DNA from 2 places in the Shouchella oshimensis genome. Region 1 is predicted to be linked to the other one. Evidence: a T-box and tRNA genes for the amino acid it is inferred to sense, from the RefSeq annotation. Region 1 holds a T-box; the other holds one or more tRNA genes.
What was found. A T-box is a leader RNA that pairs with one kind of tRNA and senses whether it is charged. The one in region 1 lies ahead of serS (serine--tRNA ligase), so its partner is inferred to be a tRNA-Ser.
Positions count from the first base shown of each region.

Region 2: it encodes a tRNA-Ser, which carries the amino acid that the T-box ahead of serS (serine--tRNA ligase) is inferred to sense. The anticodon was not compared.

Region 1 covers NZ_JAMQJY010000001.1:2,659,425-2,667,389, reverse strand. Annotated here, with positions in the region: gene NDM98_RS13935 (ABC transporter permease) at 1-589, shown strand, start outside; gene NDM98_RS13930 (ABC transporter ATP-binding protein) at 639-1,667, shown strand; partial or broken gene NDM98_RS13925 (ABC transporter ATP-binding protein) at 1,642-2,656, shown strand; partial or broken gene NDM98_RS13920 (NRAMP family divalent metal transporter) at 2,690-3,887, opposite strand; gene NDM98_RS13915 (carbon-nitrogen family hydrolase) at 4,045-4,833, opposite strand; partial or broken gene serS (serine--tRNA ligase) at 4,852-6,127, opposite strand; T-box leader at 6,192-6,405, opposite strand; gene pdxT (pyridoxal 5'-phosphate synthase glutaminase subunit PdxT) at 6,406-6,996, opposite strand; gene pdxS (pyridoxal 5'-phosphate synthase lyase subunit PdxS) at 6,999-7,883, opposite strand; gene NDM98_RS13895 (D-alanyl-D-alanine carboxypeptidase family protein) at 7,965-7,965, opposite strand, start outside.
Region 2 covers NZ_JAMQJY010000001.1:1,020,672-1,028,636, forward strand. Annotated here, with positions in the region: gene NDM98_RS05535 (YqzE family protein) at 1-76, opposite strand, end outside; gene comGG (competence type IV pilus minor pilin ComGG) at 134-505, opposite strand; gene comGF (competence type IV pilus minor pilin ComGF) at 502-939, opposite strand; gene comGE (competence type IV pilus minor pilin ComGE) at 926-1,243, opposite strand; gene comGD (competence type IV pilus minor pilin ComGD) at 1,230-1,661, opposite strand; gene comGC (competence type IV pilus major pilin ComGC) at 1,658-1,966, opposite strand; partial or broken gene NDM98_RS05560 (carbon starvation CstA family protein) at 2,208-3,663, shown strand; tRNA gene NDM98_RS05565 (tRNA-Leu) at 3,800-3,881, opposite strand; tRNA gene NDM98_RS05570 (tRNA-Ser) at 3,900-3,990, opposite strand; tRNA gene NDM98_RS05575 (tRNA-Ile) at 4,033-4,106, opposite strand; tRNA gene NDM98_RS05580 (tRNA-Gly) at 4,118-4,188, opposite strand; tRNA gene NDM98_RS05585 (tRNA-Gly) at 4,240-4,311, opposite strand; tRNA gene NDM98_RS05590 (tRNA-Gln) at 4,316-4,391, opposite strand; tRNA gene NDM98_RS05595 (tRNA-Met) at 4,409-4,482, opposite strand; tRNA gene NDM98_RS05600 (tRNA-Ser) at 4,505-4,597, opposite strand; tRNA gene NDM98_RS05605 (tRNA-Ala) at 4,616-4,688, opposite strand; gene comGB (competence type IV pilus assembly protein ComGB) at 4,840-5,886, opposite strand; gene comGA (competence type IV pilus ATPase ComGA) at 5,877-6,878, opposite strand; tRNA gene NDM98_RS05620 (tRNA-Gln) at 6,990-7,059, shown strand; gene hlpB (HNH nuclease-like protein HlpB) at 7,098-7,382, opposite strand; gene NDM98_RS05630 (ATP-dependent helicase) at 7,509-7,965, shown strand, end outside.

The DNA.
Region 1 (7,965 bases):
TCTAGGAATGATTGCAGGGATTATCTCCGCAACCAAACGTTATAGCTTTGCTGATACAGCAATTATGATTGTAGCTTTGTTTGGCTTGTCTATGCCGAACTTCTGGATGGGATTAATGCTTATTCAATACTTCTCTATTAATTTAGGTTGGTTTGCTTCATCTGGTTGGGGATCATTTAGTCAAATGGTGTTACCAGTACTTACACTTGGAACAACTGGAGCTGCGATCATTGCTCGTATGACTCGTTCAAGTATGCTCGAAGTTATTGGACAGGATTATATCCGTACAGCACGAGCAAAAGGGGTAAAAGAACGTTATGTGGTTTATCAGCATGCCCTTAAAAATGCAATGATTCCTGTTGTAACAGTTGTAGGACTGCAATTTGGTTCACTACTTGGAGGAACCGTTTTAGCCGAATCTGTCTTTGCCATCAACGGAATGGGACGCTTAATTATTGATTCGATTCGAGCTCGTGACTTCCCAATTGTTCAAGGAACTGTGCTTGTTGTTTCTCTCTTATTTGTAGTTGTAAACTTACTTGTTGATGTAGCATACAAGCTATTAAACAAACGAGTGGACGTAGACTGATCCTGTTCTAAACTAGGACAATTATTTTATGAAAGGTGTGTGACCCTTCATGGGCAATGATTCGATTATAAAAATCCGTGATCTTCGCACCTCATTTTTCACTCAAGGTATGGAGGTTCGTGCCGTAGATGGAGTAACCTTTGATGTACCTAAAGGCAAAACCCTTGGAATCGTTGGTGAATCTGGATCTGGTAAAAGTATCTCAGCTATGTCGATTCTAAAATTAATCCAAAATCCAGGGAAAATTGTTGGAGGAGAAATTGAGTTTAAAGGCGAGGATCTAACAAATAAAAGTGAAAGTGCAATGCGAAAAATCCGTGGGAATGAGATCTCAATGATTTTCCAGGAACCAATGACGTCCCTGAACCCTGTTTATACAGTGGGTCAGCAAATTGGCGAGTCGTTCCGCATCCACGAAAATGTTGGCAAAAAAGAAGCCATTAAAAAGTCAATTGATATGTTAAAACTGGTTGGTATTCCTTCACCAGAAAAACGCGTGCATCAATACCCATATGAATTGTCTGGTGGAATGCGTCAACGTGTCATGATTGCTATGGCCTTAGCCTGTAATCCTGAGCTTTTAATTGCTGATGAACCAACAACAGCACTAGATGTTACGATTCAAGCGCAAATTCTAGAACTAATGAAAGATCTTCAGAATCGTTTAGGTATGTCGATTATCATGATTACTCATGATCTTGGAGTTGTAGCTGAAACCTGTGACTATGTAGCCGTTATGTACTGCGGAAAAGTCGTTGAGTACGCAACTGTTGAAGAGCTTTTTGCTAATCCTCGTCACCCATATACTGTTGGTTTACTTGAATCACTTCCACGCCACGACGTTGACGTAGAAGGAGAAGATCTGTCTGTAATTAGAGGATCTGTTCCAAGTCCCGCTAATATGCCAACTGGCTGTCGTTTCGCACCACGTTGCCCGCATGCTAGTGAGATATGCAATCGTCTGCCGGATTTAGAAGAAGACGAGCACGGAAATCAAATACGCTGCTGGATTTACTCTGATGAGTGGGACGGCGATCCGGAGGTGAAGGTTCATGGCACAAGAACTACTCAAGGTTAATGACCTAAAACAGCATTTCCCAATTAAAGGTGGAATGCTTGGTCGGACCGTTAACCATGTTAAAGCAGTAGATGGCGTATCCTTCGCCATTAAAGAAGGAGAAACGGTTAGTATTGTTGGAGAATCAGGTTGTGGAAAGTCTACTACTGGACGTGCCATTTTAAGACTTGATGAACCAACAAGTGGTGAAATTGAATTTCAAGGAAAAGACCTACTTTCCATTAGCAAGTCAGAGATGCGAAAAATGCGCAAGGATCTTCAGATTATTTTCCAAGATCCATATGCATCGATTAACCCGCGTCAAACAGTTAGACAGATTCTTTACGAAGCAATGGAAATTCAAAATGCTGTACCTAAAAAAGACCGTGAAAACCGTATTAAAGAATTGATGGATACAGTTGGTCTTGGACCACACCAAATTGATCGCTACCCACATGAATTTAGTGGCGGGCAGAGACAACGTATCGGAATTGCCCGTGCATTGTCTGTTGATCCAAAACTAATTGTATGTGACGAAGCTGTATCAGCATTGGATGTATCCATTCAAGCACAGGTAATTAACCTTCTTAAAAAACTTCAGCGTGAACTGAAGCTAACCTATCTCTTTATTTCGCATGATTTAGGTGTGGTTCGCCACATTTCAGATCGAGTGATTGTTATGTATCTTGGACGTATCGTTGAGATTGGTGATAAGAAATCTGTATTTGATCAATCGCAGCATCCTTACACCAAAGCATTACTATCTGCGATCCCAGTACCAGATCCAAGCAAATAAAGCTGATCGCATTATCTTAAAAGGAGATGTTCCATCTCCTATTGATCCACCTGAAGGATGTCGTTTCCATACACGTTGTCCATTTGCCACTGATAAATGTCGTACGGAGACACCTGAGCTTCGCACAACTGATTATCTTAAAGAAGGTCATATGGCTGCATGTCACTACATGGAAGAGATTGAACAAGGCAAGCGTGAGCCTGCCTATACGTAACAAAAAAAAGGATGCCACTGCGGCATCCTTTTTTTACCTTCTCCATAAATCTGCTATTCCACCTAGGGAGATGTAACCTGCAACTATTGTAACAAGCACAGCTATAATTCCAAAAATAATGATCCAAGTAGGATGATGATAATCCCCCACAATTGACTTTTTTCTTGATGCAATTAATATAGTGGTTAATACAATTGGCAAGATTAGAGCATTTAGTGAACCGGCAATAATCAGTAATGCTACTGGTCGTCCAACCAAAACAAAAATAATCGTAGAGATTGCGATGAACCCAGCTATGATCCAATTATTATATGTTGCGAAAAATGGGTGGAATGATCGTAAAAATGAGATACTTGTATACGCACACCCGATAACAGAGCTAATTGCAGCTGCAAATAAAACAACTCCAAACATTTTATAGCCGACATCACCCAAGCGCTACTTGGAACACCGTTGCTGCTGGATTATCAGCATCTAATGTATAACCCATGGCTACAACACCTAATACAGCAAGAAACAGAAATACCCGAACAGTACTAGTTGTTAGAATACCTAAGTTTGCCGCTCTACTAACGAATCTCACGTTCTCTTTCCCCGTAATACCGGCATCGATTAATCGATGACCACCAGCAAATGATATATAGCCACCTACAGTCCCTCCAACGAGTGTGACAATTGGAAGAAGAAGACTCTTAAAATTATCAGGTAAAACAGCTTTAACCAAAGCTTCCTGAACCGGAGGACTAGTGCTTAACATGACATAACCTACCATTAAAATCATGATAATTCCTAATACTTGAATAACCCGATCGACTACCTTCATCGCATCTTTAATTAGAAAAATAATGATTGCGATAGCTGCAGTAATGACGGCACCCCATAACACAGGAATCCCAAATAATACATTTAAACCCAACCCTGCACCTGCCACGTTACCGATATTAAATGCAAAGCCTCCAAATACCATAAGGATTGCAACAAATAAACCAAGACCAGGTAACACTTTCCAAGCGATATCCTGGCCTCGCATACCGGATACGGAAATGATTCTCCATATGTTTAATTGTGCTCCTATATCAATGATTACAGAAGCAACAATGGCAAAAGCAAAGCTTGCCAAAAATTGTTGAGTGAAAACAGCAGTTTGAGTTAAAAAAGCTGGCCCTATAGACGACGTTGCCATAAGAAAAATAGCTCCGCGAATAAAAGAGCTTCGCTGCTTGTCACTCATCTGTGTTTGTGATAATGGTGATTTGCTCAATCAATATCCCTCTTTTCTAAAATAGATTATAATCTTCATGTTTACCCTTATTTCTGAAAATTATGTCGAATGGTTAGGGATATTGTAATATTTATTGTTTTCGATTGTCACTGTTTTTTTAATTACTTTAGTAGAGATCTGATCGTCGGCTTTTAAAAACTGGTACATCTTGCCTCACTTGTGGTACCTGATCTAGCTTTAAGGAGATAGTGATGGATTCTTCGATATCTTGAGATGCCATGGCAAGAGTGTTCCCCCAAGGATCAACCACCATTGAACGACCTGCAAATTCAACTCCATCGTGCGTTCCAATTACATTACTTGATACAACATAAAATTGATTTTCAATAGCACGTGCTACCTGTAAAGCCTGCCAGTGTAGTGTTCTTGCTTCAGGCCATTCTGCTACAATATGGAGCACCTGTACCCCTTCAAGGGCAAGTGACCTGGCTAGCTCAGGGAAACGTAAATCATAACATATGATGACACCCATTTTTACGCCATCTAGCTCAAATACTTGCGAAAGCGACTCTCCCTCTTGGAGAAAAGCTGGCTCATTTAGCATAGGAACTAAATGAGCCTTATCATATTCATACACAAGCTTTCCCTGTCTGCTGACAACAAGAGCTGTATTATAAATTCCTCCATCCTTTTTATTGGCAACCGATCCTCCAATAAAATGAACATCGTACTGCGTTGCAAGTCGCTGAAGAAACGGAAGAGTGATCTCAAGACGATGTTCTGCTTTCTGCTCTAGATCAGGCAGTGTATAGGCTGTCGTCCACATCTCCGGAAGGACCAAGATATCAGGCCTCTGCTCTGCAGACATCACTGCATGTGTCCATTGCTCAATAATCTGATAGTTTGCCTCTGGTTGACCAGGAACAAGCTTCGTTTGGCAAATCGCATATTTCATCTTGTGATCCCCCTTTTCTTATTGAATGGTTGTTTTACCGCCCATATATGGCTGTAGGACTTCTGGAATCTTAATGGTTCCATCCTCTTGCTGATAGTTCTCAAGAATCGCTGCTACTGTACGGCCAACAGCAAGACCAGAGCCATTTAACGTATGAACATGCTCCGCTTTGCCTTTTGCTTCACGACGGAAACGAATGTTTGCACGTCTCGCCTGGAAACCCTCTACATTACTACAAGAAGAGATTTCACGGTACTCTCCATAGCTTGGTAGCCATACTTCAAGGTCATATGTCTTAGCCGCTGTAAAGCCCATATCTGCTGTACATAATGTTAGCACACGATATGGCAGATCAAGAAGCTGAAGAACTCGTTCTGCATGCTCTGTCATCTTCTCAAGCTCTGCATAAGAATCTTCTGGTTTACAGAAATGAAGCATCTCTACTTTATTAAATTGGTGCTGACGAATCAATCCTCGTGTATCACGACCTGCAGATCCTGCTTCAGAACGGAAGCATGCACTATATGCTGCATAACGCAGTGGAAGTTTATCCCCTTCAATAATTTCATCACGATACAGATTGGTAACTGGAACCTCCGCCGTAGGAATTAAGAAATAATCCTCTTCACGAATTTTAAATGCATCCTCCTCAAACTTAGGAAGTTGCCCCGTTCCAAGCATACTATCACGGTTCACCATGTAAGGCGGTAATACTTCTTCGTAACCATGCTCATCTGCATGCAAATCCATCATAAAGTTAATCAGTGCACGCTCTAGCCGAGCACCCATCCCACGGTAAAAGACAAAGCGGCTACCTGTTACTTTTGCTGCACGCTCAAAATCAACAATACCAAGATCACTTGCTAAGTCCCAATGAGGTTTAGGTTCAAAAGAATACTCTTTAGTCTCGCCCCAAGCTTCGTAACTCCTCATTATCTTCCTCAGATTCGCCAACAGGTACACTCTCATGAGGCAGGTTTGGCAATGTATATAAGATGGTATCTAATTGCTCATCAACCTGGTGTAGCTTTTCATCTAATGCCTTAATGTTTTCAGATACCTGCTTCATTTCTTTAATGAGAGCATCCGCATCCCCTTTTTCTCGCTTGATCTTTGCTACCTCTTGAGATACTTGGTTTCGGCGACTTTTCAGTTCTTCCGTCTCAACGATTAACGCGCGACGCTCGCTATCCAACTGCTCAAATTGATTTAACCCTTTTTGTTCGCCACCTCGAGTAGCTAATAATTCTTTTACTGTCTCTAATTCTTTTCGTAATTGCTTCACATCTAACATCTTTTTTCCTCCTCAGATTCTTCAATTCAAACAAAAAACTCCCGCCACTCCTATACATGTGTATAGAAGGGACGAGAGTTTACCCGCGTTGCCACCCTTATAGCCCTCACAAAATGAAGACCACTCGAAACCTGTAACGAAGGCAAAACGGAACAGTTTACTATTATTTCGACCATTCACTCAAGGGTGGATTCAAGCTAGTCTGTTCCGGTTTGCACCAACCACCGGCTCTCTGAATCAAACGTATAAGCCTTACTAATCCCTATCAACATATTTTCTTATTTAGTTCTTTGTTTATTTGCTTCTTTCACCATTGTAACAAAAAAACGATGCAAACGGAAATCATCTGTTAATTCAGGGTGAAATGAGCACGTTAAGTAATGACCTTCTCGTGCAGCTACAATTTCTCCATTGTATGTAGAGAGTACCTCTACGTGTTCGCCCACCTCTTCAATTAGAGGTGCTCGAATAAAAACAGCGCGCAGATCCTCTGCAACACCCTGAACTTCAAGTCTTGTTTCAAAGCTTTCCCTTTGACGACCAAATGCATTCCTTTGAACCTTCATATCCATTAGTCCAAGATGCGCTTGGTCTTGACCAGCGATTTCACTTGCCATAAGAATAAGCCCTGCACATGTACCAAAAATTGGTTTTCCACTTTTACCGAATGCCTTTAAAGGTTCAAAAAAATTGTATTGATTAATCAGGCGGCGCATCGTTGTACTTTCGCCACCAGGAAAAACTAAGCCATCTATTTCTTGAAGCTGCTCAGCCTTTTTAATAATAATAATCTCAGTATCCTCTGCTTGAAGACTGCGCACATGTTCCCGCACAGCTCCCTGCAGAGCAAGTACACCAATTTTGATCATACTTACCAGCCGCGCTCCTGCATACGATCAGATGGAGCAAGTGTAGAGATCTCCAATCCTTTCATTGCTGAACCAAGGCCTTTAGAAACATTTGCGATCAACTCATAATCTGTAAAATGAGTTGTAGCTTCAACAATAGCACGAGCAAACTTCTCAGGGTTGTCCGATTTGAAGACACCAGAGCCAACAAATACACCATCTGCACCAAGCTGCATCATCAATGCCGCATCAGCAGGAGTGGCCACACCGCCAGCTGCAAAATTCACAACAGGAAATTTCCCTGTTTCTTTGATTTCTAGAAGAAGCTCATAAGATGCCCCAAGGTTTTTCGCTTCTGTCATCAGCTCATCTTTAGACATATTTGCTACTGTTTTAATCTGTGCTTGCATCATACGCATATGACGAACAGCTTCTACAATATTACCCGTTCCTGGTTCACCCTTTGTACGGATCATAGATGCTCCTTCGCCAATACGACGAGCTGCTTCACCTAGATCACGTGCGCCACAAACAAATGGTACTGTATAATCACGTTTGTATAAGTGAAAGACTTCATCGGCAGGTGTTAAAACTTCACTTTCATCAATGTAATCAACACCCATTGATTCTAAAACACGCGCCTCTACAATATGCCCAATACGCGCTTTTGCCATAACAGGTATGGAAACAGCCTTCATAACATCCTCAACAATTTGAAGATCAGCCATTCTTGCTACTCCACCAGCGGCACGAATATCTGAAGGAACACGCTCAAGTGCCATAACGGCTACAGCTCCAGCTTCTTCCGCAATTTTTGCTTGCTCGGCGTTCACCACATCCATGATGACACCGCCTTTTTGCATTTCCGCCATACCACGTTTCACAAGATCTGTACCAGTTTGACTCATTTTAAAATCCCCCACTCTAATAGTCTGAAATATAGTATATTGTTTAATTACACATACTCAAAAAGGAGTTGGTGCTTACCTT
Region 2 (7,965 bases), 1.6 Mb from region 1:
TTCTGATGGTTGTCGGTTTATCCATTTGAATCACAGCTTGCTGCGTAATAAATTTGACTAAATCTTGTAACGACATATTCAACACTTCCCTGCACTCTTTTCCTCTAAGTGTGCCCAATCCCTCATGATTAAATCAATTCATATCCTGAAAGTAAATCATTGAGTCAGTATTAAGATTGTAATGAATAATTGACCATCTTTTGTGATGAGGACCAACTTTTGAATGTAACTCCACTCGAACAACCTCATCAGTTTGTTTCCTTGTCGTAAAGGTAATAGATCCAACTTCATAATGTCGCTCTTCTATTCCTTCACTCTTTTCAGATTGCTTTATATAATCGATAATTCCCATTTGGACTAAATTGTCTAGTTGCAGTAACTTTTCTTGCTCAAGCACAAATCGTTTTTCAACTTCATACAGCTGTATGGTGTACAGACAGGATAATGTTAGTATAGCCACTATAATTAAGGTTAATGGATAGGCAAAGCCATGCTGATTTCTCATGATAAATCAGCCACTTTGCTGAACATACTACTCATTGAACGTTGAGCCGATAATCCATTTTGCAAAACAGTGTCACAGCTTAATCGGCTCTCCTCCACTGAACAAGAGAAGGATTGAACAGAATGAAGCATCGGTACATATCCCCTACCTTGTACAAAACGTCGAATGGAACCTGAGATTATTTCGTAGCGTACCTCTTCATTATTAATCATTAGTGTTACCTTATTCTTATCCACAACCATATCTCCTGATTCACGAACATCAACAGATAACTGATTTAGGAACACATTCAATTCAAGACTTGATTCATATCCAGAAAACGGAGACCACATGATGGTCTTAAATGCTAATGGAACAAGGCTGACGATTAGCATCGTGATACTGAACGCAATTAGTGCTTCTAGAAGCGTATAACCGCGTTTATTTTTTAGCATAAAGACAACTTTTTTGATTTTTCAAACTCGCTCCTTTCCAGTTTAGACAAAATTGTGTGGAGTTATCAGGTAGTTCTGTTCTCTCCAAGTTATACAACGAGTGATTCAATTCCTGAAGGTTGCCCGTGTGAATATAATCGAGAACATAATCTTCAAGAATAAGCAGTGCCTCTTGCTGCTGCTTAATCACAACTCGTTCCTGTTGGACTTTTATATACACAGGCAGGATAAACATAGCTAACACCGATAGAAGAAATAAGGACAGCATAACCTCTATTAATGTAAAGCCGTTATATTTCTGAATAGCGAATTCTCCCCTTCCCTAAGTGGAGAACATAAATAAACTCCCTTTTGTGAGTGCGTAAGAGAATCGTGCCTGCATATCTCGGATTCCCATTCCGATTAAATGAGACATAATTGCCCGTTAGTGAAATGGGTGTAATCAACATATCGGCTGTGGAGAACTGTCTTTCAAGATATTTAGAGCCATTCAAAAGCCTAATGTGATAAGAACTTGAGGTGCTCCTCAAACTAACCGATTCTCCTCTTGCCATAGCTGTATGTTGGGCTAACAAATAATCTTCTTTAAGTTGCCAAGATACGTAATTTGCTTCATGATGTTCACGGAAGTTTGAGAAGGTTAATATCGGAAGTAGGGTTAAGACAGAGAGGAGTGATAAAGTGATCAGTGTTTCGATCAATGTGTAGCCATTTTCGTTCATGAGGATCGTTCAAAAACAAGATCATCCAATTCTAACGTCTCTCCATTTGGGCAAGTTGCTGTATCGGCATACCCGGCTTCCACTAAATCTGAGACAGAAGTAGGTGCATTACCTTCTTCCATTTCGTAAACGGACACTTGGCCCAGAAGAAGTTTCTTTGTAGCATCGCAGCCTTTTTCACCTGCGACTTCGTTGTTTTTTGTCATATTGGGGATCGCAATTAACAGAAGTATCGAAATGATCATAAGTACAACAAGCATTTCGACGAGGGTAAACCCTTTTTGAGAACGTAGGTATCTTTTCAATGGAATCCGCTCCTTTAGATTAGAAGGGATTTGTGGCTACAAAGAGGAAAAGCTGAGGGAATGAAAAAAATTGATCTAGCCTCCTTTTTTAGGGAATAAGCTAATATTAGACATTAACCATCAACATTCCTGCCTAAGAAAAAAAATACAAAATATTTTTTTGGTTATTATCATGTCTTTTTCACTTAAAATAACTTAAACTTAATGTAAGCGCATTCATAAATAAAGGAGGAATGGAATTATGATTACATTTTTATGTGGCATTATTCTTTTAATTATTGGTTATTTTACGTATGGAAAGGTGGTTGAACGCATTTTTGGTGTGAAAGAAGAAAGACCAACACCAGCTTATGTAAATGCAGATAGCGTTGATTATGTACCAATGAGTACACCTAAAAATTCGCTCATTCAGCTTTTAAATATCGCCGGTACAGGACCTATTTTCGGTCCAATAATGGGCGCACTTTATGGTCCAGTTGCATTCATTTGGATTGTAGTAGGTTGTATCTTTGCAGGTGCTGTTCATGATTACTTAACAGGTATGATCTCCATTCGAAACAAAGGTGCACACTTGCCTGAATTAGCTAGTAAGTTTTTAGGTAAAGCAATGAAACATGTTGTCAATGCTTTTGCTATTTTATTATTATTATTAGTTGGTACAGTTTTTGTTTCAACTCCAAGCTAGTTTGCTTCATCTCTTAATGAATGGTCGAATTGCTCTAGGTATACTAATTGCCGTCATATTCATCTATTACATCCTTGCAACCTTGTTACCTGTTGATAAAATCATTGGTCGAGTATATCCATACTTTGGCGCACTACTGGTTGTAAGTACGCTAGGAATTGGCATCGGCATGATTGTAACAGGAGCACCTATTCCAAATATATCTTTAACAAATTTCCACCCAGAGAATTTACCAATTATGCCACTTATTTTCTTTACGATTACATGTGGTGCACTATCTGGGTTTCACGCAACTCAAACACCTATCATCTCTAGGACAACAAAAAATGAAAAACAGGGTCGTAAGATCTTTTACGGCATGATGATTGCAGAAGGCATTATCGCAATGATATGGGCTGCTGCAGCTATGAGTTTGGTAAATGGTTACGGTGGATTAAATGAGATGCTTGCAGCAGGAGGTCCAGGGGCCATTGTGACCGAAGTCTCAACGGTTATGCTTGGCGCAATTGGCGGCACAATTGCTGTTCTTGGTGTGGTTGTTCTTCCTATTACTTCTGGCGATACGGCATTTAGAAGCGCCCGGATGATCATCGCTGAATACTTCAATATTTCTCAGAAAAAAATATCCAAGCGATTTTTAATTGCTTTCCCTCTATTTGCGATCTCTGTTATGTTAACACAAATAGACTTTAATATATTGTGGAGGTATTTCAGTTGGGCTAATCAAGCGACAGCGGTCATAGCACTCTTTGTCGGGGCAATGTATTTATATATCGCTAAGAAAAATTACTGGATTTCATTAATCCCTGGAAGTTTTATGCTTGTTATGGTTATCACCTATATTCTAAATGCTCAGATAGGATTTAGAATGCCTATGACAGCATCTTGGATTGGTGGATTAATTGGAGCAATTCTTCTAATTGCACTCTTTTTCAAAGCGGGTAATAAAGCTAGAGCTCGTAACATTCCGCTTGAAATAGATGTTTCTTACTGGAAAAAAGATTCTGCGTAAAAAGTTGTTATTTATAAGATGACAGATTAAGTAATAAAAGGCGGAGTGATTTCCATTCCGTCTTTTTTGTGCGCTTCAACAGATAATAAAAAAACATGACCTTATCTACTGATAAAATCATGTCTCTGTGTTGTGATGCGGGTGAAGGGACTTGAACCCCCACGTCATAAGACACTAGATCCTAAATCTAGCGCGTCTGCCAATTCCGCCACACCCGCATATTAAATTATTCAAAATGGCGGAGAAGGAGGGATTTGAACCCTCGCGCCGCTTACACGACCTACACCCTTAGCAGGGGCGCCCCTTCAGCCACTTGGGTACTTCTCCAAGAATCAAAAAGCATAGCTCTTATCTTTTTGAAGAGTATGATGGGCCTGAGTGGACTCGAACCACCGACCTCACGCTTATCAGGCGTGCGCTCTAACCAGCTGAGCTACAGGCCCATACTCTATAAAGCGGGTGATGAGAATCGAACTCACATCATCAGCTTGGAAGGCTGAGGTTTTACCACTAAACTACACCCGCATATGAACTTCTTTGTTACGATATTTTGCTCTTTTGAGAAAGAAAAGCAAAAGCGGAAGACGAGATTCGAACTCGCGACCCCCACCTTGGCAAGGTGATGTTCTACCACTGAACTACTTCCGCAAAATGGCTGGGCTACCTGGGATCGAACCAGGGGAATGACGGAATCAAAATCCGTTGCCTTACCGCTTGGCTATAGCCCAACAATAAAAAAAGGTAATTGCGGGGGGAGGATTTGAACCTCCGACCTTCGGGTTATGAGCCCGACGAGCTACCAGACTGCTCCACCCCGCGTCGTTATAAAGTTAAATAAAAATGGAGGAGGAAGAGGGATTCGAACCCCCGCGCGGTTTGACCCGCCTGTCGGTTTTCAAGACCGATCCCTTCAGCCAGACTTGGGTATTCCTCCGAGTAAAAAAGTATTAAGTGGAGCCTAGCGGGATCGAACCGCTGACCTCCTGCGTGCAAGGCAGGCGCTCTCCAAGCTGAGCTAAGGCCCCTCGAGTTGTTACTGTGTTGCTATGTATCTTGCCGTCTTCCGAATAACTATCGGCGACGTTTAATAATATAACATAGGTTCTTAAAATTAAGCAAGCCTTTTTCGAAAAAAAGTTTTTGAAGGAGAAAAAATCTTTTTTCCTCCTCCTTATATTACCTTAAAGCCCCTATCATTTCAAACATCGGAAGCATGACGGATAAAAAAACAACGAAGATAAACCCACCCATGCCAATAAAAAATACAGGCTGCAAAAGTGCCAAACATTTTTTTAAGGATTCCTCTAAATCTGCAAATAAAATCTGACTGTAATTTTGCAAATCTGAAGCCATATACCCCGTACGATTGCCATTCTCTACAACAAAGGATAAATCTTTAGAAAAATAAGCACGGTTTAAAAGCATCTGATCAAGCGATTCCCCTTGTTGCAACTCAGCTTTCATTAAAACTGCTTCATGCTGAAAAAAGGGAAGATGAGTTTGCTGCTCAAATACTGACAAGGCGTTTTGTATCGACATACCTCCCTCAAGCAATCTACCTAACTGCAGCGAAAAATAATACGTAAGAATGCGGCGAGTAAAACCGGAGAGAATCCTATTTTTTAGTAACTTATTTATTTTCACATGCGCTGAAAGAGGTTTTATTTTTGTTCGATAGTAGATATATAAACCAATTATGATCACCAACAAAACGAGGACTAACAAAGGAAGGTTTTCTAAAAAACCGAAGAAAAACGCTGTTAATACTGGAGGATTACTATCCATTGACACAAATAGCTTTTGAAAATGCGGCACGATAAATTGTTGCACGATAACTAAGACCATGATTCCTGCCAAGCCTAATACGAGCGGATACCTTAATAGCTTATGAATTTGAACTTTTGTCTTTTCTCTGCCCTCAAACACAATACCTGCTTGGATTAATCCCTCAGCTACTTCTCCTTGCTCCTCATAAAAATAAATGAATGACAGAATATCTGCGGGTAGCTCTAAATGCAAAAAGGCTTCATGAATGCGCACTCCGTTTTGTAAATCTAATTGCACATTTTTTAATTGCTCTTGAGCTTGTTCATTTACATGCAGTGCGATAAATGAAAGAGCCGCCTCCATGGAATATCCCTGTTTAAGTAATTGACCAATTCGAATCAATCGTTTCGCTAGCTCTAGTTTATTCGTTTTTTTACGGAATAAGATCAGGTCCACTCCTCCATTCTTTTGACCATTGTCTCTGAAATAAAACCAAGAGCCCACGCTTTTTTAGCCGATCGTGTTAATTGGTAATAGACTGGGCGTGTACTAGTCAAAATAGCCGAAGTTAATAGAGGACCTTCTAGATATTCATAAATAGCGCTTTGTTGGTCCAAATACGTTTTTACCAATCGTTGCGCCACTATCATTTTACACACCTCGGCAAATTCCACTTTTGAAAGCCCATATTCTTGAAAACGCAAGATCGCTTGAAATGCATCTGTAGTATGGATGCTTGCTAGAACTAAGTGCCCTGTTAATGCAGCTCGAATCGCCAATGCTGCAGTTTGTTTATCTCGAATTTCACCAACAAGGATCACATCTGGATCATGTCGTAAGATTGCACGAAGACCGGTTTCAAACGTAAGTCCTGCTCGGTGGTTCACTTCTAATTGCACAATAGATTCTAATGAGCGCTCAACTGGATCCTCAATAGTAATAAGTGACCTCGTTTGCTCTTGGATAATTTCTTCTGCCATTGCGTATAAGGTGGTTGTTTTACCTGAGCTTGTAGGACCACAAACTAAAATAAGCCCGTTACGAAGCTGTGTTACTTCTTGTAGTTTAGTGGATTGAGTTTGAATAAGGGGTAAGTCTTGTAGAGTTTGGAGTTTTTTTTGAGGTAATAAGCGAATTGCTAAACTTTCCATGTTAAGCGTTGGTAACGTAGATAGCCTGAGAGAATATAGACCTTCCTGAGATTGGATGGTCATTGCCATACTTTGTGGTTTACGACGTTCGCCAATATCCATTCCAGACATGTACTTAAAGTGACTTATCATTCGCTCGGCCAAATGGTGAGTCATACGTCTCTGTTCTTCCATCTCACCATGAATTCGATAATAGACAAAACAGTAGTCTTTTTGAGGAATAAAATGAATGTCTGTACCTTGCTTGTTGATCGCATCTTCTATTAAACGTGAACTTTCTTTGTCAATCTCGTACAATCATTCACCTTCCTTCTGTTTGTGCATTAACGAGTAAGATTCGACGTTTTTCTGTCTTTCCCTGCACATGCATAAAAAAAATTCACAGCACATACTTAATTTAGTGATCATTGGGCTATAGCCAAGTGGTAAGGCAGCGGACTTTGACTTCGTTAGCGTTGGTTCGAATCCACTAGCCCAGTAACAAATAGACGAGCGCTCAATCCTATGAGTGCTCGTCTATTTTGATTTTCTCGTTTTAGGAATGGTTTTTGATGGCTGTTTTCGAATCCATTTTAAAAACCGTCGCACCGCTTCGTCCTCTTGTAGTTGCTTAATACTTGAAAGTCTAATGGCAAGCTCTGAATTACTATATAAAGCATGGATTTGCTTATGACACGGCATACATAACATCGCTGTATCAAGATGCGCGCCACCCTTTTGCCTAGGTGTTAAATGATGAACCGTTCTCTCAACATCCTCACGTAAACAAAGCTCACACCTACCCTCGTTCATTTTTGCCATCACGGTCTCCTTTCAACAAAAGATTTTGTTTACTGTCTAAATAACTTCCCTTTTTCACTATAAATTTGCTACGATTAATAGTATCTTTTTTAGAGATCGATTGATTGTCGCAAAGGATGTTTTGATATGCAAACAGCGTTTTATCAACATAAATTAACGAATCTTATGACCACTGACCGCAGTGAGTGGCAGCGTATTTATCAAGCCTGCAAGCGTGGAGAAGTCACCTGTGCGCACTGTCAGGAGCCTGTACGTATGCATATGAGTATAAATAAGGCGCCTTACTTTGACCACCCAAAGTCCTTATTTGATTGTGCCAAACAAGTTCAGAAACTTGAGCAGACACGCGTTAATAAAGATCAACCCAAAACCGAAGCGGTTGGTACAAATGTGGGTGGATTTATTTTACCCAAAGGGCGCTCCATTGAGTCCACGTCCTCAACAGAACCTGTATTATCCTGGAAGGACCCTGAACATATACGTGCCTTTCCCGATTTCACGAAGTCTGCGCCTCCTAGTAAAGATCATTCAGATTCATACAGGATCGTACTTGAACAATCTGGTGTCATCCTCGATTCCGCTC